3 regions of the Halobacillus sp. H74 genome follow, and region 1 is predicted to be linked to each of the others. Evidence: riboswitches for the same ligand, from Rfam matches in the RefSeq annotation. Region 1 holds a riboswitch; each other region holds the start of a gene.

The links. Region 1 has a riboswitch for S-adenosylmethionine ahead of ACTWPX_RS11785 (methionine ABC transporter ATP-binding protein). Riboswitches for the same ligand answer to the same signal wherever they lie in the genome.
Region 2: another riboswitch for S-adenosylmethionine. It lies ahead of ACTWPX_RS08275 (homocysteine S-methyltransferase family protein); the one in region 1 lies ahead of ACTWPX_RS11785 (methionine ABC transporter ATP-binding protein).
Region 3: another riboswitch for S-adenosylmethionine. It lies ahead of ACTWPX_RS03575 (sulfite exporter TauE/SafE family protein); the one in region 1 lies ahead of ACTWPX_RS11785 (methionine ABC transporter ATP-binding protein).

The regions. Positions count from the first base shown of each region.
Region 1 covers NZ_JBQQCI010000004.1:507,983-514,039, forward strand. Annotated here, with positions in the region: gene ACTWPX_RS11775 (thioredoxin family protein) at 1-19, shown strand, start outside; gene ACTWPX_RS11780 (TlpA family protein disulfide reductase) at 340-759, opposite strand; SAM riboswitch class I at 849-954, shown strand; SAM riboswitch class I at 1,185-1,296, shown strand; gene ACTWPX_RS11785 (methionine ABC transporter ATP-binding protein) at 1,376-2,401, shown strand; gene ACTWPX_RS11790 (methionine ABC transporter permease) at 2,394-3,062, shown strand; gene ACTWPX_RS11795 (MetQ/NlpA family ABC transporter substrate-binding protein) at 3,093-3,950, shown strand; gene ACTWPX_RS11800 (carboxymuconolactone decarboxylase family protein) at 4,017-4,382, shown strand; gene ACTWPX_RS11805 (hypothetical protein) at 4,609-4,749, shown strand; gene sufC (Fe-S cluster assembly ATPase SufC) at 4,985-5,770, shown strand; gene sufD (Fe-S cluster assembly protein SufD) at 5,790-6,057, shown strand, end outside.
Region 2 covers NZ_JBQQCI010000003.1:387,453-393,509, forward strand. Annotated here, with positions in the region: gene ACTWPX_RS08265 (DUF2207 domain-containing protein) at 1-1,100, opposite strand, end outside; gene ACTWPX_RS08270 (superoxide dismutase family protein) at 1,205-1,819, opposite strand; SAM riboswitch class I at 2,053-2,164, shown strand; gene ACTWPX_RS08275 (homocysteine S-methyltransferase family protein) at 2,243-3,292, shown strand; gene ACTWPX_RS08280 (hypothetical protein) at 3,423-3,686, opposite strand; gene ACTWPX_RS08285 (CAP domain-containing protein) at 3,911-4,735, opposite strand; gene ACTWPX_RS08290 (tetratricopeptide repeat protein) at 5,152-6,057, shown strand, end outside.
Region 3 covers NZ_JBQQCI010000002.1:66,872-72,928, reverse strand. Annotated here, with positions in the region: gene sat (sulfate adenylyltransferase) at 1-651, opposite strand, end outside; gene ACTWPX_RS03580 (phosphoadenylyl-sulfate reductase) at 675-1,403, opposite strand; SAM riboswitch class I at 1,491-1,609, opposite strand; SAM riboswitch class I at 1,789-1,888, shown strand; gene ACTWPX_RS03575 (sulfite exporter TauE/SafE family protein) at 2,002-2,892, shown strand; gene ACTWPX_RS03570 (DAK2 domain-containing protein) at 2,985-4,652, opposite strand; gene ACTWPX_RS03565 (Asp23/Gls24 family envelope stress response protein) at 4,684-5,046, opposite strand; gene rpmB (50S ribosomal protein L28) at 5,289-5,477, shown strand; gene spoVM (stage V sporulation protein SpoVM) at 5,664-5,744, opposite strand; gene ACTWPX_RS03550 (thiamine diphosphokinase) at 5,787-6,057, opposite strand, start outside.

The sequences.
Region 1 (6,057 bases):
ATCTAACTATGTAGAATAAGTTAATAATTACCCGGGAAATGACGAAGGGCTCCTCCTCTTGCGAAATTACGAATTGGGAGGAGTTTTATGTTGGTGACTTTTAAAGAAGAAGACATTGTAAGTCGAAGTGCTGGTTTGATATTTTGATTCAAGTCAAAGTACTCGAGTTATTTCCAGTGGTGTTATGTATGATTTTCCTGCACTGCCCCCATAAAGGGAAGTCCTGACAAGGGAGTAAAAGAAAAGGAGTCGGATGACAATGCATTGAACTCTCCCTTGCCACGACCTTATATGAAAAGTAATCCATAGTAATGTGTTAGGGGGTGTTGCTGATGTTATCTAAATTAGGGCACCGAGAGATTCTACAACATCCAAAAAGGATGCTTGATCGCCAAAGCGGTCATGAATGTTTCCTTGTTGATCGATGATGATCGTCGTCGGAACGCCCTGGCAAGCATACAAGTCATATGTCATACGTCCCTCATCAACGAGAGTCGGTTGATTTAAAAACTTTTCAGCGAATTCAACGCCTTCTTTTACATCCCGTTCCCTTCCTGAAACATTTATAGTTACCATCTTCACTTTTTCGTGATCCACAGTACTGTAAAGCTGTTCTTTCTTGGGAAGGTCTTTTCCACAATCAGGACACCAAGAGGTCCAAAAGGTCAGGACGATAACTTTCTCTATGTCATCCTCCAGGTTATAAGTTGATTCTCCAGTAATATAAGGGAGTTCAAAATGAGGGGCTTGTTCTTTCATAATCATTCTCCTTGTATAAGATGAAATTAACGTTTGACGTTATTCTCAACCCCATGCTAACATATATTATAATTTCATAACGACATCTTCACTTATCCAGAGTGGCGGAGGGACTGGCCCGACGATGCCCAGCAACCGGCAAAATAATGCACGGTGCTAATTCCAGCAAAGTCATCAGACTTTGACAGATGAGAAGAGACAGACAGGGAATCTCTTCTATTTTGAAGGGGTTTTTTTAGTTTCAGTTGATAGAGGATATCATTGCGGTCGTTTGTTAAAGGATACTTTGACACTCATTCATCCAAATAATTTTGAAATTTGTCGAAATACCACGGGTTATAGTTGACACAAAATTCCCACAGTGCTAGAATCCATCTTGTGATGCTAAAGTGAGTTAAAGTAATAATAAGTTAATATGCTAAAATCTCTTATCTAGAGTGGCGGAGGGACTGGCCCTGTGATGCCCGGCAACCGGCAAGTGAAAACTTGGTAAGGTGCCAATTCCTGCAAAGTTGAAATTCCTTTGGCAGATGAGAGAACAGATATTAAGACGACACAAAAACGCCTTTCTGTTCTCATAACAGTAAGGCGTTTTTTTGAAATGGAGGGAGACACCATGATTTCAATCGAAGGCTTATCGAAAATCTTCCATACGAAAGACCAAGAAGTTAGAGCGGTGGATGATTTAAGTCTAAATATAGGCAAAGGAGAAATTTATGGAGTAATAGGTTACAGTGGTGCTGGTAAAAGTACCTTCATTCGACTTTTGAACCGTTTGGAGGACCCCACTGAAGGAAGTATTACTATGGATGATCAAAATTTGACAGCTTTAAGTAAAGGGAAGCTTAGAGTCGCCAGGCAAGAAATAGGGATGATTTTTCAGCATTTCAACCTTTTATGGTCACGAACGGTCTATGATAATATATCCTTCCCTTTAGAAATTGCAGGGGTATCCAAAGGAGACCGCCAAAAAAGGGTTAATGAATTGATTGAACTTGTAGGGCTGAGTGGGCGCGGCAATTCATACCCTTCACAATTGAGTGGAGGACAAAAGCAAAGGGTTGGAATCGCCAGAGCTTTGGCTAATAATCCAAAAGTGCTGCTTTGTGACGAAGCTACTTCTGCCTTGGATCCCGAGACTACAGATTCAATTTTAGACTTACTTGTCGATATCAATGAAAAATTAAGCTTGACGATTGTTCTCATTACTCATGAAATGCATGTCATCCGCAAAATTTGTCACCAAGTAGCTGTCATGGAACAGGGGAAAATCGTTGAGCAAGGTGATGTACTAGATGTATTTTTACATCCAGAAAAAAAAGTCACTAAAAGATTCGTGGACCAAGTAATGGGGGATCCGGAAAAAGAAACTTCCATGCAGTTGATCAAAGATAATTATCGAACTGGTGAAATCATTAAGCTTCACTTTGTTGGTGAGAGTACTAACCAAGCTTTAATCAGTGATATATCAAGAAAATTCGAGTTAGATGTAAATATCCTTCATGGGAAAATCACTCAAACCCAAAAAGGGGCGTACGGAACAATGTTCGTCCAGTTTGACGGGGAACAGAGTGAAATTGAGAGAGCAATAGAGTATATTGAATCGACCTCTGTAGAAGTGGAGGTGAATCCTCATGTTTAATCAGTTATTTCCGAACGTAAGAATGGAAGACATGATAACAGCTACAAATGAAACCATTTATATGACACTGATTTCTGTTGCTGGAACGTTCGTTATTGGATTATTACTAGGTTTATTACTTTATTTATCTGGTCCAGGGGGGCTCTGGCAGAATAAAATGCTGAACTGGGTCACAGCATCGCTTGTTAACATATTTCGTGCCATTCCATTTATTATTCTGATTTTGCTATTATTCCCGTTTACGGATTTCTTAATGGGTACGATTCGAGGACCTAAAGCCGCTTTGCCAGCTTTAATCATAGGAGGAGCGCCATTTTATGCACGTCTGGTAGAAATTGCATTGAAAGAAGTGGATAAAGGTGTTGTAGAAGCAGCCAAATCAATGGGGGCTAAATACTCAACAATCGTTTTCAAAGTACTGCTGCCGGAATCAAAGCCAGCACTAATCTCCGGGATTACTGTCACGGCCATTGCATTGATTGGTTATACCGCTGTAGCAGGCGCGATCGGAGCTGGTGGTTTAGGTGACTTTGCTTATTTCTATGGATTCCAGCGTAGTAACTGGGATGTAGTGTTTATGTGTACTGTCATCATCATTATCATTGTTTTTATTTTCCAATTCATCGGGGACTTAGCAACCCGTAAATTGGATAAAAGATAAAAAATATATATTAAAGGGAGAGTTTATAAAATGAAAAATATTTGGACAGGCGCACTTGCCTTATTATTTGTACTTGTACTTACTGCTTGTGGTTCTTCTGAAGATAATACTTCAGGTTCTGAAGAAGGAGGAAGTGAAGGAAGCTCTGAAATTAAAGTCGGGGCAACGAGTGTTCCTCATGCGGAGGTTTTGGAAGAGGCGAAACCACTTCTTGAAGAAAAAGGCATTACATTAACGATTGAGGAGTATCAAGACTACATTTTACCTAATAAAGATTTGGCTGAAGGACGTATTGATGCTAACTATTTCCAAACCATTCCTTATTTAGAATTACAAGAAGAAGAGAATGATGGATTTGATTTCGTGAACCTTGGTGGGATTCATATTGAACCAATCGGAGTTTATTCTCAAAAATATGATAACCTGGAGGATGTAGAAGAAGGTACAACACTTGTTATGAGCCGTTCTGTTTCTACTCATGGCCGAGTTCTTTCCTTATTAGAAAAAGAAGGACTGATCAAATTGGATGAGAATGTTGAAAAAGTGGATGCTACGGTAGATGATATCGTTGAAAATCCTAAAAATATCGAATTTGATACGGGTGTTGATGCTGCAGGACTTCCAGAAGTTTATAAGCGTGAAGAAAATGTACTAGTTGCCATTAATACGAACTATGCTATAGAAGCAGACCTGTCACCAAAAGAAGATGCGATAATTCTAGAGGGTACGAATTCGCCTTATGTTAATGTGGTAGCAGCTCAAAGCAAAGATAAAGATAATGAAGCACTCAATCAATTGGTACAAGTCCTTCGCTCTGAAGAAATCCAAACCTTCATTAAAGAAGAGTATAATGGAGCCGTTGTACCTGTTTCTGGTGATGCAGAATAACGGATAAAATGAGTGACTGCTGTTGATACTAACGGCAGTCACTTTATTTTTTTAGGAGGTAAAAAGATGCAAGAGAAAAATATGACATGGACTCAGACATATTTACATGATTATAAAGAAGGTATAGGGGTATTCTCAGACCATATGCCGGAAGTGGCTCATAAATTCAGCCAATTCACAGAAGAGTGCTTTAAAGAGGGGGATGTCTCCCAAAAGCATAAGCAGTTGATGGCACTTGGGATCAGTATCGTTGCTCAAGATGAATATTGTATGATTTATCATACCAAAGGTTGTGTAGATCAAGGGGCGTCAGAAAAAGAAATCCTTGAAGCTTGTGGCGTAGCTGCTGCTTTTGGTGGAGGAGCAGCTCTCAGTCAAGCCGTTACCCTCGTCCAGGATGCATATATGGATTTAACAACTAGTATCAATTGATTGAATAATTTGAATATTAAAGAAAAAAAGATGTATTCTTTAAACAGAAAAGAATTAAACGCTTACATCGCACCAAACGACAGTTGAGGGTCTTATTTGGACTTTCACGGTGTTTTGTCTAACGTATAATGCTGTGATATTCTAAATTATGTAAATAATCTGAAAGGATTGATTCGTTATTAGTGACGATCTGCAATTGAATTACACTGCTGATATGGAGAAAGCCATGCACCAAGCGCATAACATGAGTTATGCGGAGTACAGCAGAAAGTTGGATACGCGATTAGAAGTAGAAGAAAAGCGCCAACGTGAATTCGAAGAGAGTCAGAAAATGATTGCCCAGGTCGACCGTCAATTGCATAGATAATTTATTTTGATTGAATCAGGTGTCTTTAGCCACCTGATTTTTTCATGTTATAATAAGGATGAGTAATGAAAATATTGGTGATTTGTGAAACTGGTTTCTTCTATTCATATTAGTAGGAAAAAGTTGATAACAAATACTAAATGATATAAGATTGTAATGAGAATAAATTGAGAATGGTTCTTTGATCCCTATCAACCAGGACATTCGATAATAATAGATACTGGAGGTATACATTATGTCAGGATCAACTTTAGAAATTAAAGATCTTCATGTAGAAATTGAAGGTCAAGAAATCCTTAAAGGTGTTAATTTAACAATCAACGGTGGTGAATTCCACGCTGTTATGGGACCCAACGGAACAGGGAAATCCACCTTGGCTTCTGCAATTATGGGACATCCTAAATATGAAGTGACAAAAGGTGAAGTATTGCTTGATGGCGAGAACGTTCTTGAAATGGAAGTAGACGAACGTGCGCAGGCTGGTCTATTTCTTGCAATGCAGTATCCAAGTGAAATCAGTGGAGTGACAAATTCTGACTTCTTACGTTCATCTATCAACGCGCATCGGGAAGAAGGCGATGAGATTTCATTGATGAAGTTCATTAAAGAAATGGACGCAAAAATGGATACACTTGATATGGATAAAAACATGGCCCAGCGTTACTTGAACGAAGGTTTCTCCGGCGGTGAGAAAAAACGAAATGAAATCCTTCAATTAATGATGATTCAACCAGCGATCGCAATTCTTGATGAGATCGATTCTGGTCTTGACATCGACGCTTTGAAAGTTGTAGCACAAGGTATCAACGAAATGCGCAACGAAAATTTTGGTTGCTTGATCATTACCCACTATCAGCGTTTGCTGAACTATATCACTCCAGATAAAGTTCACGTTATGATGCAAGGTCGCGTAGTGAAATCCGGTGGTCCAGAACTTTCTCGCCGCCTGGAAGAAGAAGGGTACGAGTGGATTAAACAAGAACTTGGCATCGAAGATGAAACAATCGGCCAAAAAGCGTAATCAAGATAGGAGGGTAATCATGACAGTAGAAGTCTCACTACCATACGATAAAGAGTATGTCACACAATTCTCCCAGGGCTTACAAGAGCCGGAATGGATGAAAAACCTTCGTCTTAGCGCCTTGGAGAAATCTGAATCTCTTCCATTACCAAAACCAGATAAAACGAATATCTCGAAATGGAACTTCACTGAATTCGATCATCACGTTTCCAGTGATCCGATAGATTCTCTGGATGATCTTCCTGTAGAGATTAAAAACTTCTTAGATGAAGAAAAAGAACAACAAA
Region 2 (6,057 bases), on a different contig from region 1:
TTTTCCTGGTTTTCTTCTTTTTCAGCATAGCGCTCTATATCATCTACATGGAACATTTCTTGTTGAGCGATTTCATCAAACAGCCAGTCGATAAGAAGGCGTTCGTGGGCATACACGGTGTCTCGGTTGCTGACTCGGAATTCTTTTTCCGAAATTTGTTCGATGTTTCCTTTGTGTACGAGGTCGAGCAAGGATGAAGTCAAAGCTGTTGTCGGCAAGTGTCCATAGTTCGTGAACGTCATCATTGCAGGTAAGCTCATTTTCTCGTTAGGAAATCGTCCGCTTCCACTGCGTTGGCGTCTAACTTCACGCATAGTCTCTTTTCTTTTTCTAAGGCCATGAACAGCCAGCCCTAAGGCAACTAGAGTGAAGGGGAGGATAATGTACGGTCCTAGAATTCCCCATTGAGCAGTTGCTTCTGCACGGGCGGCTGCCTCTTCGTCCACGGCTTGTTTTTCCGCAATGACTTCATCGAGCATTGGCTCAAAGCTTGTCACTGCTGCATTAGGAAAGAGGCTTGCAGGATATGCGACACGGATGTCACCGTTTTTTCCATTTGGAACCTCGCCAAGTTTAAATGTGACTGTTCCGTTGTCTGAGATGGTGACAGTATCATACGCTTCATCGTAACCGTATGCTGCTTTCACATCCGCTGATTGAGGAGGTTTGATTGTGATCGTTAAATCCTCATAAGTGGATTCATTATTTTTGTCAAAAAAAGACCAGTAAAACTGGGCGATGTCTTCATAGACTTCCATACCATCTTCTATCGTGTAAAAAAGATCGATGGTGACCGTTTCATCTGACCCTCCCCGATAGATTTTGTATAATTCATCTTCTTTTTCAATCTTTAAATCTGTTCCATTTTCTGCGGCGTGCACATCAGTGATGGTTGCCTTTTCTTTTGGTATGAGCGTCCTCGTAATGCCATTGAATTCTCCTTCGAATTTATACCTATGTGTTTCCTTCACTTCCACTTGCCCGTTAGTTTTTAGAGAAGCATGGATGTCTGTCTCATCAATCGTGAAATCGACTGCAAACACGCGTGTAGGAAGAAGGAGGAGAGTGATGAGAAGGAAGAGGCTTATGAAATTTTTCATAATGTCACCTGCTTTCTAACTTTTATACGGCGGTGTGTGTGAAAAGGTTTCATAAGCTTACTGAAAAAGAGCGGTCAACTCGTGGTTGACCGCTCGGAAATGGATTAATTTTCAATGACACCACAAGCGATACGTTCGCCTGCATCCCCGGATGGCTGTGACTTTTGATCATCAGCTCCGGCGTGGATGACAAGGGAAGTCCCGTCTCCGCCTAGAAGCGAGTTATCTTGTCCCTCTTTAAGTGTCACCATGTCTGCCATCACTTCCTCTTCGGCATTTCCCTCCTCATGGATATCAATGTTATTTAAATCTCCCGCATGTGGACCATCTTCAGAATCGCTGCCATGACTGACGTCAGTCGGGTTAAAATGACCGCCGGCAGATTTATAATCAGGTGCTTCACAAACTCCTTTTTCATGGATGTGGAAACCATGTGTTCCTTCAGGCAAACCAGAGGCTGAGAGTTTGATGTTCACGCCTCCATTTTGTTGTTCCAATTCTGCAGAACCTACTTCATTTCCATCTCGATCGTTTAAGGTTACCGTAATATTTTCTGGGGTTTCTGATTTTTCTTGGTTTTCTTCATTCGTCGCATTTTCTTCTGAAGTATTTTTTTCTCCATTTTCTGATGGAGAAGAATCTTCTTCAGAATTCGTACCACAAGCGCTGAACACTATAGCTGTTAATACAAGAAAGAATACAATCGACCAACTTTTCAATTTCATCTCTCCCTTTCTATTATATAATGTTACTAACATATTTTCACAAGGAGGCTAGGTAATAAACGTGGGTGAGTCCATTTCATCCATATTTCCTAAACCAATCCATTACTGGTATGCAAATCCATAATGTCAGACCTTTGACCCTCTTTTCAGATTTATCAGAAAAATGATTGACATTTACCTGCGACCCCCTTTATAATTTCCAACAAGCTAAAAAAACTGAATGATTACTCTTATCCAGAGTGGCGGAGGGACTAGGCCCTGTGATGCCCGGCAACCTTTCAAGTTGACGCTTGATGATGGTGCCAATTCCTACAGACTACAATGTCTGGCAGATAAGAGAAGGACATAAGCAACTAAAACCCTTCTTCCTCTTGCCAGGAAGAAGGGTTTTTTAATTTTAAAAAAGGTGGGTTATTGATGAAGAGAAGTTTAGAGCAGCGTTTACAGGAAGGGCCAGTGGTGTGTGGAGAAGGATATTTATTTGAACTGGAAAGGCGCGGATATCTGCAAGCTGGTTCGTTTGTCCCGGAAGTGGCGCTTGACAATCCGCAAGCACTGAAGCAGACATATCGTGATTATATGCTTGCAGGGTCCGATGTCGTATTGGCTTTCACTTATAATGGTCACAGGGAGAAAATGCGCATCATCGGAAAAGAAGATTTGTTGGAGCCGCTGAACCGTCAGGCGATCCGGTTAGCTAAAGAAGTAGCAGCGGAGCATCCAGAAGAGGAAGCCCTTGTAGCTGGGAACGTTTCCAACACGAACCTGTTCGACCCGGACGATGAGGAATCGAAAGCGAATGTCCGAGGGATTTTTGCTGAAATGATAGGATGGTGCAAAGAGGAAGGTGTCGATTTTGTAAATGGAGAAACGTTCTATTACTATGAAGAAGCAAAAATCGCTTTAGAGGAAATACAGAGGCAAGGCTTACCGGCAGTCATCACACTGGGGCTGATGAGTGAAAATATTTTGCGCGATGGCTACACGGTTGAAGAGGCCTGTCGTTTATTAGAGAAGCAAGGGGCTCTAGTTGTAGGAATGAATTGCTTCCGCGGCCCGGCAACAATGCAGCCGTATATTGAACAGATTCGTCAAGAAGTGGAGGGGTATGTAGGGGCTTTGCCGATTCCATACCGCACCACAGAAGATCACCCGACGTTCTTCAACTTACCTGACGGGGGTTGTTCATGTTCACTGCCGACCGAAACGACCTTTCCGACATCGCTTGATCCGTTGTACTGTAACCGCTATGAACTTGCCGAATGGGCAGCGGAAGCGCAACAATCTGGTGTTAACTATATAGGTTTGTGTTGTGGTGCCTCGCCAAGTATGTTGCGAGAAGTCGCGGAAACGGTTGGAAGAAATACAGTGAACTCTGTTTATTCTCCGGACATGAAAAAACACTTCCTTTTCGGAACAGATGAGACGTTGAAAGGCCACAACACGGCTTACCGGACGAAAGCTTAATTAGCGCATCCCCACTGAAATCGTCGGAGATCCGATTAAGGACAAATAGTGACCGGTCTACAATAACAGAATGAACTGCAATGAAAAGGGGAGCGACTCAATGGAATGAGACGCTCCCCTTTTTCAATATTTATGCAAACTGCTGTAATTCACGGTACACCTGCTTTCCTTCATCATTCAGTACATGGCCGTTTCCGTGGCAGCGGCTGCATTCTTTTTCATAGCTTGTTTCTTCGATGGCTAGTTTCCATGCTATTGTGTCCTTTGCGTGGTTCGTACGCTGATAGTGGTCCATGATCATATTCGCCTTGCTATCATCGTACTCTTCATACGTTCCGGTTCCGTGGCAGAGGTGGCAGACGTTATAAAGATGGCTTACGGTTTGTGTATTCAAAAAGAACACTTCCTTTTGTTTTAATATAGATAAAGTATGATTGATTTTAGTGAATATTCAGACGAATTGCAATAGGTTTTCTACATATAAAAAAGAAAAAAAGTCATACGGTTGATTTTAGTAGAGTTTGAGCATCTAAGATCATCAATCATCATCTGGATTTTGTGTTTTTGAATAAAAAAATGCCACCGGAAATTCCGGTGGCATCTGAACTTCAATATCTATTATTTTCCTATGAACATTTGTGTCCAATAGTTGCCGTTCTCTGCATGGCCGACTCCGATGTGGGTGAAGTTAGGGTTCATGATGTTTTTACGGTGCCCTTCACTATTCATCCAGCCTTCTACTACTTGTTCAGGAGACGTTTGCCCCATCGCAATGTTCTCACCAGCCGTACGGTAATCGATTCCGTAAGCTTTCATCATGTCAAACGGAGATCCGTGGGTAGGGCTATTGTGAGAGAAATAATTATTTTGCTGCATGTCCAGAGACTTGTCTTTCGCTACGCCACTTAATTCTGTATCCAACTCTAGTGGAGCTAGACCTTGTTTCTCACGTTCTTGATTCGTCAATTCAACAACCTGTTTTTCAAATTCAGAAACCTCTGAAGCTGCTGCTTCTTCTTGCGTGTTTTCTTCTGGTTGTGCTTCTTCAGTTGACTCTTGTGGAGCTGGCTGTGCTTCAGGCTTTTCAGCTGGTGCTTCTTCTTTAGACTGCTCTTCAGCAGGTGCTTCTTGTTCAGCTGGAGCTTCTTCTTTAGACTGCTCTTCAGCAGGTGCTTCTTGTTCAGCTGGAGCTTCTGGAGGCTGCTGCTTCATTTGGAATTGTTCCAATAGAGATTGAATATCAGCCTGTTGAAGCTTGTTATTCTGAATTGAATCCTGGTTTTCATTTACCCAGTTAAGGATTTGTTCAGAATCTATTTGAATGGTTTTTGTATCCACTTCATAGTTTTGTTGCACATCTCCTGAAGATGCTAGAGATGTAGCTGGAGATGCAAGTAAGGATAGAGCGAGAGCTCCTGATACGATTAATGATTTCTTGATCATACTGAAAACTCCTCCTAGAAAATTTGTATTTTTGGAACGACTCTATCGTACCATCAGAATCTTGTAATATTGGAGGATATTTTTGGTATTGAAAGGATGGATTCTCTTACTTTTGAAGATTTAGAAAGGAAACTCACCATCATCTCTATAGTTGACCCTTTTTGTGGAAATCTCTTAATAGTTTGTCTGGGTGGAAGTATCATCCATCAAATAGAAAATTTACTAGAATAGAAGGGTTGACAGACTTTTTTCAATGGTATGTTTTTTACAAATGTAACATCAAAGTGACAAAGTTTGCAGACTTATAAAAGCGAACTCCCTTTTTGCAGCAGAATTCTGATGCAAAATCGATTACTTCTTGTTTAGGAGTAGATGAAGAGGTGTGATATAGTGGAGGAAAGAGGGAGGACGGTATTGTGAAATCAATTCAATTAATCAGCAACAAGCAAAAGAACCCCGAATGTGTGCAGCCTGAACGCGTCACTTTTTTCAAGCAAGGACAAGTGATGGAAGCCATAAATGAACACAATGAGATGTATTATCTTTTCTTCTATAAACAACAATTCCTTACGGCTGTCAAAACGAAAAGCCTCAAAAGATATTCTTATATTGCTCAAGCCTTCAGTGAAGGGGCCATTTATGAAGCTCCACATCCATTTATAGAAGCGCTTGTCACAGAGAATCAGCCCCTCCAAAAGCTCAGTTACCCTCAACTGATTAAAAAAATAGACCACAATCATACCAAACAAGAACAAGCTCATATCCTCACATTTTTTGAATCATTTATTCCGAAAAAGCAACTGTTCAAAGAGATAAAATCACTTTTCTATCAATACCGTCGTGAAGGGAAAATGTTCGCTGCTTATACGATTGTCCGCGAACTGAGGGATTTTGCACCGAAAAACAGCTTCGTCAAACAAGTCGGTAATGACCTTTCCTTCAGTAAGTTCCACACGATGTATGAAGAGGAATCACAGAAACTCACAGACCGTGACCCTCTTTTCGCGGAAGAGAATGCAAGCAATCACCTGAAAATATCGATTCTCGAGAATGAAAATCGCTGGATTGAAGCTGTTTCCATCCATATGAAAGAAATTTCAGTACATCCAACGAACGAGGGCTACCAAACGTTTATCAATGTAGTGAATCATCACTTTGATGAAAATAGCCATACCTGCCTTCTAGAGGAATTGTCCCGATCCCTCCCTTCCTTCGATCGGCTGACGGAAGATCTTTTCCAAAAATACATGCATACAAGACAACTTCATAAACTTTCAAAGTTGGTGACAGACCAAGGCGTCGAGCTCGATACCAGTCAGCTT
Region 3 (6,057 bases), on a different contig from region 1:
TTCCCCGACCAGTGGGTTCAGAAATAAGCCGTCTACAGTTTCAAGAGCCGCCTTTTGGATATATTCATGGGCTCTATGTACTGGATTTCTCGTTTGAAAGCCCACGACTTTTTCCCAACCCAACTGTTGGAACAACTCTCTCGATTCCGCAGGGTCCAGGTAGAATCGATCATCATGTTCTTTTGTTGAGCTTTGAAATACTTCAATATCTCCAGCTACGTAATGATCTGGTCGGCCAAACAACTTCTTCACCCCGGGATGACCCAGATCAGTAGTTAAGTACACATTTTCGGCTTCCTTCTCTTTATCCGGTTGATATATGTCAGATACTTCAATGGCTCCATAAACCTTTCCATCTTTCACTAATTTCACTCGATTTCCTTGCTGCAACTCAGCGGCTGTCGCTTCATCCACCGGAAGGGTGATCGGAATACTCCACGGTGTCCCATCTGCAAGTCTGAGATTCTCGACTACAGAATCGTAGTCTGCTTGATTTAAAAATCCTTCAAGAGGGCTGTAGGCACCATTCGCGATCAGCTCGACATCACTTAATGCCATCGCATCCAATTCAATACTCCCTGTAAAATCCTCCTGCTGATTATTACTCCATTTATTAATTAATTTTCCTCCATGAGGTGTAATGATAGACATTTTATAATTCCTCCTTTTGTTATTCAGCTATTGTTATTTCCAGCTGTATGAAGTCCGCATTCTGTTTTATTGAATCCTTTCCACCTGCCCGACCGGCTCTCGTCTGTACTTGGCGAGGTGCAAGGGATGCAGCCGACACTCGGATAGTTTTGATCATGCAATTCATTGTAATCCAAGCGATTTAGTCGGATATATTGCCAAACGTCTTCCCATGTCCAATGAATTAGGGGGCATACCTTGATTAACTTAAAACGCTCATCCTTATTTACGAAATCAGTTTTACTCCGACTAGGTGACTGTTCACGTCTGAGGCCAGAAAACCAGGCCGCCGCACCTGAGAGTGCATCTTCAAGAGGTTTGATTTTACGAATATAACAGCATTGATCCGGCTGGCGTTTCCACAAGGCTGACCCATGCTCCTCCGCTTGTTCCTCTACTGTCAGTTCAGGTTTTTTCATGTGAATTCGTAATTCAGGGTATCTATTTTTCACTTTTTCAATCAATTCATAGGTTTCCTGGAAATGAAGGCCAGTATCTAGAAAGACTACTTCAGCATCTGGTTTCACCTTTGAAATAAGATCAATGAGAACGATTCCTTCTGCTCCAAAGCTGCAAGCATATACAACATCTGACCCGTATTGTCCATAAGCCCAATGAATGACATCAAGTGCACCCTTCGTTTCGTCATCTGGTTGATGGTTTGTGAATGGATCCCCCGGAAAATGATCATAAGTGACAATATCGTTTTCCATAAGCTCCTCCTTTCATTGCTTCAAACAAAAATACCTTTCTTCGTGGATAAGAAGAAAGGTATTTACTCGGTAAAGTAAGAACCATTCTTCTTATCTTTCCAAGCGGTTCAACCACTTGCTGGAATTGGCACAGTGTCTGATCAACTAACATCAGACCCGTTGCCGAGGCTTCGAAGGGCCAGTCCCTCCACCTCTCATGATAAGAAAACAGGATAGGTTGATTAAGTTTTCTGAAAAACTAATTGATACAAATCTTAGGCTCCTTTTATAGATATGTCAATACCATTTTAAAAAATTACAATTTTTCTGTTAATTTCGGAATTAGTTCTTGACATAACATTCAGTGTCCATTAGTTTTAGATATATTATCATTTTAAAAATTGAATCCTTATGAAGAGTCGGGGGAGGAACCTGGTCTGACGATCCCGCAGCAACCACACTGAAAGGTGCTCATTCCAGCAGACAACTCGTCTGAGAAATAAGGAGAGGCTTTATTTGGACCTCTTCTCATTGGAGAGGTTTTATTTATGTCTTTTTCAGACCTCTTCAACCATAAAACCAAGTAAACTTATATGTTTAATCAAAGGAGAGGTTGTTTTTGAATAAATTATTAATTTTCGCATTGGTAGGATTTTTCACCCAGTTAATTGACGGTGCCCTTGGTATGGGATTCGGCCTGACATCTTCCTCAATCTTACTCACTTATGGCCTGGCACCTGCAGTTGCTTCTGCTTCTATTCATATGGCCCAGGTTGCCACAACAGCTGCTTCCGGATTCTCTCATTTCAAGTTTGGCAATGTCGATAGGAGACTTGTCCTAAAACTGGCCCTGCCCGGCGCGGTCAGTGCATTTTTCGGTGCAGCTTTATTAAGTCGCATCCCTGGTGAAACCATTCGCCCATACATATCCGTTTTTCTTCTGGGTTTAGGAATTTACATCGTAGTCCGTTTTCTTTCACTTAATCGGAATAAAACGCTCAATAAAAGCGACAAGCCGCTGAACAAGCGATTTATCTACCCATTAGGTTTTGTCGGTGGGTTTCTCGATTCGATTGGTGGCGGAGGATGGGGGCCGGTTAATACGCCTGTCCTTCTTTCACGTGAAAAGATCGAGCCGCGTAAAGTGATTGGGACTGTGGACACAAGTGAATTCATCGTGACTATTTCAGCAACACTTGGATTTTTGACTTTTTTAGGATGGGAACAATTCAGTTGGCTGTTGGTGTTCGCGTTCATCATCGGCGGTGTGATAGCTGCACCTCTTGCAGCATGGCTTGTCCGTATTATGCCTCCGCTCGTCCTCGGAGTACTTGCCGGAGGGTTCATCGTATTGACTAATGTAAGAACCATTATGATCACCATACCTCTCAATAGCACAGGAACCGTCCTGATTTATTCTCTATTGATAGCTGGTTATATTGTGGCAATCGTTCATTCTGTAAAAAAGTACGTCAAACTGAAACGTACGAACCTCCGCAGTCAAACTTGACTGCCTATCCCTTTTAACAGAAAAAAGGCTCAGAGCTAATACTCTGAGCCTTCGCGTATGGCAGATCCGTTCACAGGTGAGGGTACTTTTTTCTATTCAATGGAGAAAATATAAGAATAGATCGGTTGACCACCCACGTGAATCTCCACCTCTAAATCTTCATATGTTTCTTCAAGGTATTCTTCAAGCTCTGTGACTTCATGTTCTTCGACGTCTTCCCCTGTCAGAATCGTCAGTATTTCATCTTCGTTCTCATCAATCATTTGACTTAACAGCGTTTTAGCTGTTGTCAGGGCATTTTGATCAGTTGAGGAAATTTTGCCATCCGCAATCCCCATGAAATGATCTTTCTCAATGTTCAGGCCATCGATTTGCGTATCTCTTACCGCATACGTAATTTGACCGGTTTTCACGACGGACATAAGGCTGATCATTTCATCTTTATTCGCCATCAGGTCTGCTTCAGGATTAAATCCTAATAAAGCACTCATGCCTTGAGGAATGGTTTTAGTCGGGATGACCACAACTTCATCTTCTGCGATTTCCGCCGCTTGCTCAGCAGCCATCACGATATTTTTGTTATTCGGCAAAACTAACACACGTTTAGCATGAGCTTCTTTGATGGCTTCAGATAAATCCTGTGTACTTGGGTTCATCGTCTGACCACCCTGGATGACCACAGTGGCTCCGAGACTTTCAAATAATTTTTTGATGCCTTCCCCCATGCTTACTGTAACAATTCCGTACTCCGCTTTTTGATTTGACTTCGGCTTTTCTTTTTTCTTCTTACCGACAATCGAAGTATGCTGTTCACGCATATTTTCAATTTTCATGTTGATCAGACTTCCGTACTTTTGGCCTAGTGTCATGGCTTCACCAGGGTATTCTGCATGGACATGAACTTTGATCAAATCTTCATCAGAAACAACGAGCAGGGAATCACCGATTTCGCTCAACTGATTACGAAATTCATCTTCATCGTAAGGAGTCTCTGCTAATTTATCCTCTTCGAATTTGACCATGAACTCTGTACAGTAACCGAATTCAATGTCTTCTGTATTCATAAAGTCTTGGGCAAGCTTATGGTGTTCGGCACTTACCATATCATCCATGGAAACCGTATCATCGATATCAGGAAGTTCTTCCCCTTTCAAGTTGGCAAGAAAACCTTCATAAATGGTCACTAATCCTTGACCACCACTGTCTACGACTCCGACTTCTTTCAAAACAGGTAATAGATCAGGCGTCCGCTTCAACGATTCTTTTGCAGCAGCAACAACACCTTCTACGAAAGGGATGAAGTCGCTTTCCTGCTCAGCGAGATCGACAGAAGCTTCTGCAGCATCTTTTGCAACCGTCAAAATTGTACCTTCCACAGGTTTCATAACAGCTTTATAAGCAGTGGTAACGCCTCCTTGAAGCGCATCTGAGAAATCTTTCGTCGTTAAAGTTTCTTTCTCTTCGACCACTTTGGAAAATCCACGGAAAATCTGGGAAAGTATGACGCCGGAGTTCCCGCGCGCACCCATTAATAACCCTTTGGATAGTGATTTAGAAACGATGCCTGCATGATTCCGATCGACCATTCTTACTTCCTCCGCCCCAGAAGTCATGGACAAGTTCATATTCGTCCCTGTATCCCCGTCCGGCACTGGAAAAACGTTCAATGCATCAATCATCTGTGATTTCTGTTTTAAATGATGTGCCCCTTGCAAAATCATTTCGGCTAAGGTTTTGCCGTCTAACTTTTGTAACGTCACGCTTACTTCCTCCTTTGACTACAACTGCTGCCTATTCGCTTGTCACCCGGACTCCTTGTATGAAAATATTCACAGAGTCGATAGACAATCCGATTGTTTTGTTTAATGTGTATTTCACTTGTGATTGGACGTTATGGGCCACTTCAGAAATCTTTGTACCATAACTCACGATAATGTACATATCTATATGGAGGCGATCTTCGTCCTGTCTGACCACGACCCCTTTTGAAAAGTTCTCTTTGCGTAACATTTCAGATAGGCCGTCACGGATTTGATTTTTTGATGCCATACCGACGATTCCGTAGCATTCAACTGCTGCACCACCAGCAATCGTTGAGATGACTTCATTACTTATTGTTATATGACCATATTTATTATTTAAATCAACGGACATATAGATCCTCCTTTATTTTCCTCTATTTCTTCACTTATTATAACATAAGTTGAACGCATGAATTGCTATTCATTTCTCAGAAAATAAGCTGTATATCCCTATTATACTTTGTAACAATCTATAGTATCTGTCAAGAAGAAATTCTTGATATAATTCGATTCTGCTTATTGCAAACACCTATTCTATATGATAAAGTTACTAAGTATCTGATGATTTATGTATGTAACAGGAGGGATTTTCATATGGCAAGAAGAAGTGTTCTATCTGGTAAAGGTACACGCTCAGGTAACCACCGTTCACACGCGATGAACGCTAATAAACGTAAATTCAAAGCTAATGTTCAAAAAGTTCGCATCCTTGTGGATGGCAAGCCTCAAAAGGTTTACGTTACAGCTCGTGAACTTAAGTCCGGTAAAGTACAGCGCGTATAATCACTGGTCTTGGGCTTCATGAACTTTTAAAAAAGCACCCTTAAATGGGTGCTTTTTTTTATGGTATTTACCGGGCTTCCTCAATTGGTCAGCCCAATGCTTTTGGATACTTGTCTCGCTCACAAGATGTGGGATGCCCAGCATTACTAAGGCTGAACATCCTTTCAAGAAACGTTTGCTTTTGTACTAATCTTTTTTAAAAGTACTTATGACTGCGCGCACTATACCCCCGACGAACCGTGGGAGTTTGATGGTATAAAACTTCAAAGAGCCCCCTCCTCCTATGTGAACTAATGCGAAATCCCCTCTTTACCCTCTATTAGTCAAGTCTTTACTTCTTACTACTAAGAGTATGCCTGATATGAAAGAAAAAGTACCCGTATCTGCAATCAATCGATTAGAGATGCACAAGGTGGACCCATAGGGCAGATAGGCTTTTTCCAATGGATAATAAAAGCCTCCTAGTGTAAGATCTTTCACTTCGAGCGTAATTGGTAAAAAAGAAACATAGGGATAATGCTCATCCGCTTCCATTGTATGCTCGCCTGCCCCGACTAATTCCACCTGATTCTGTTGATCG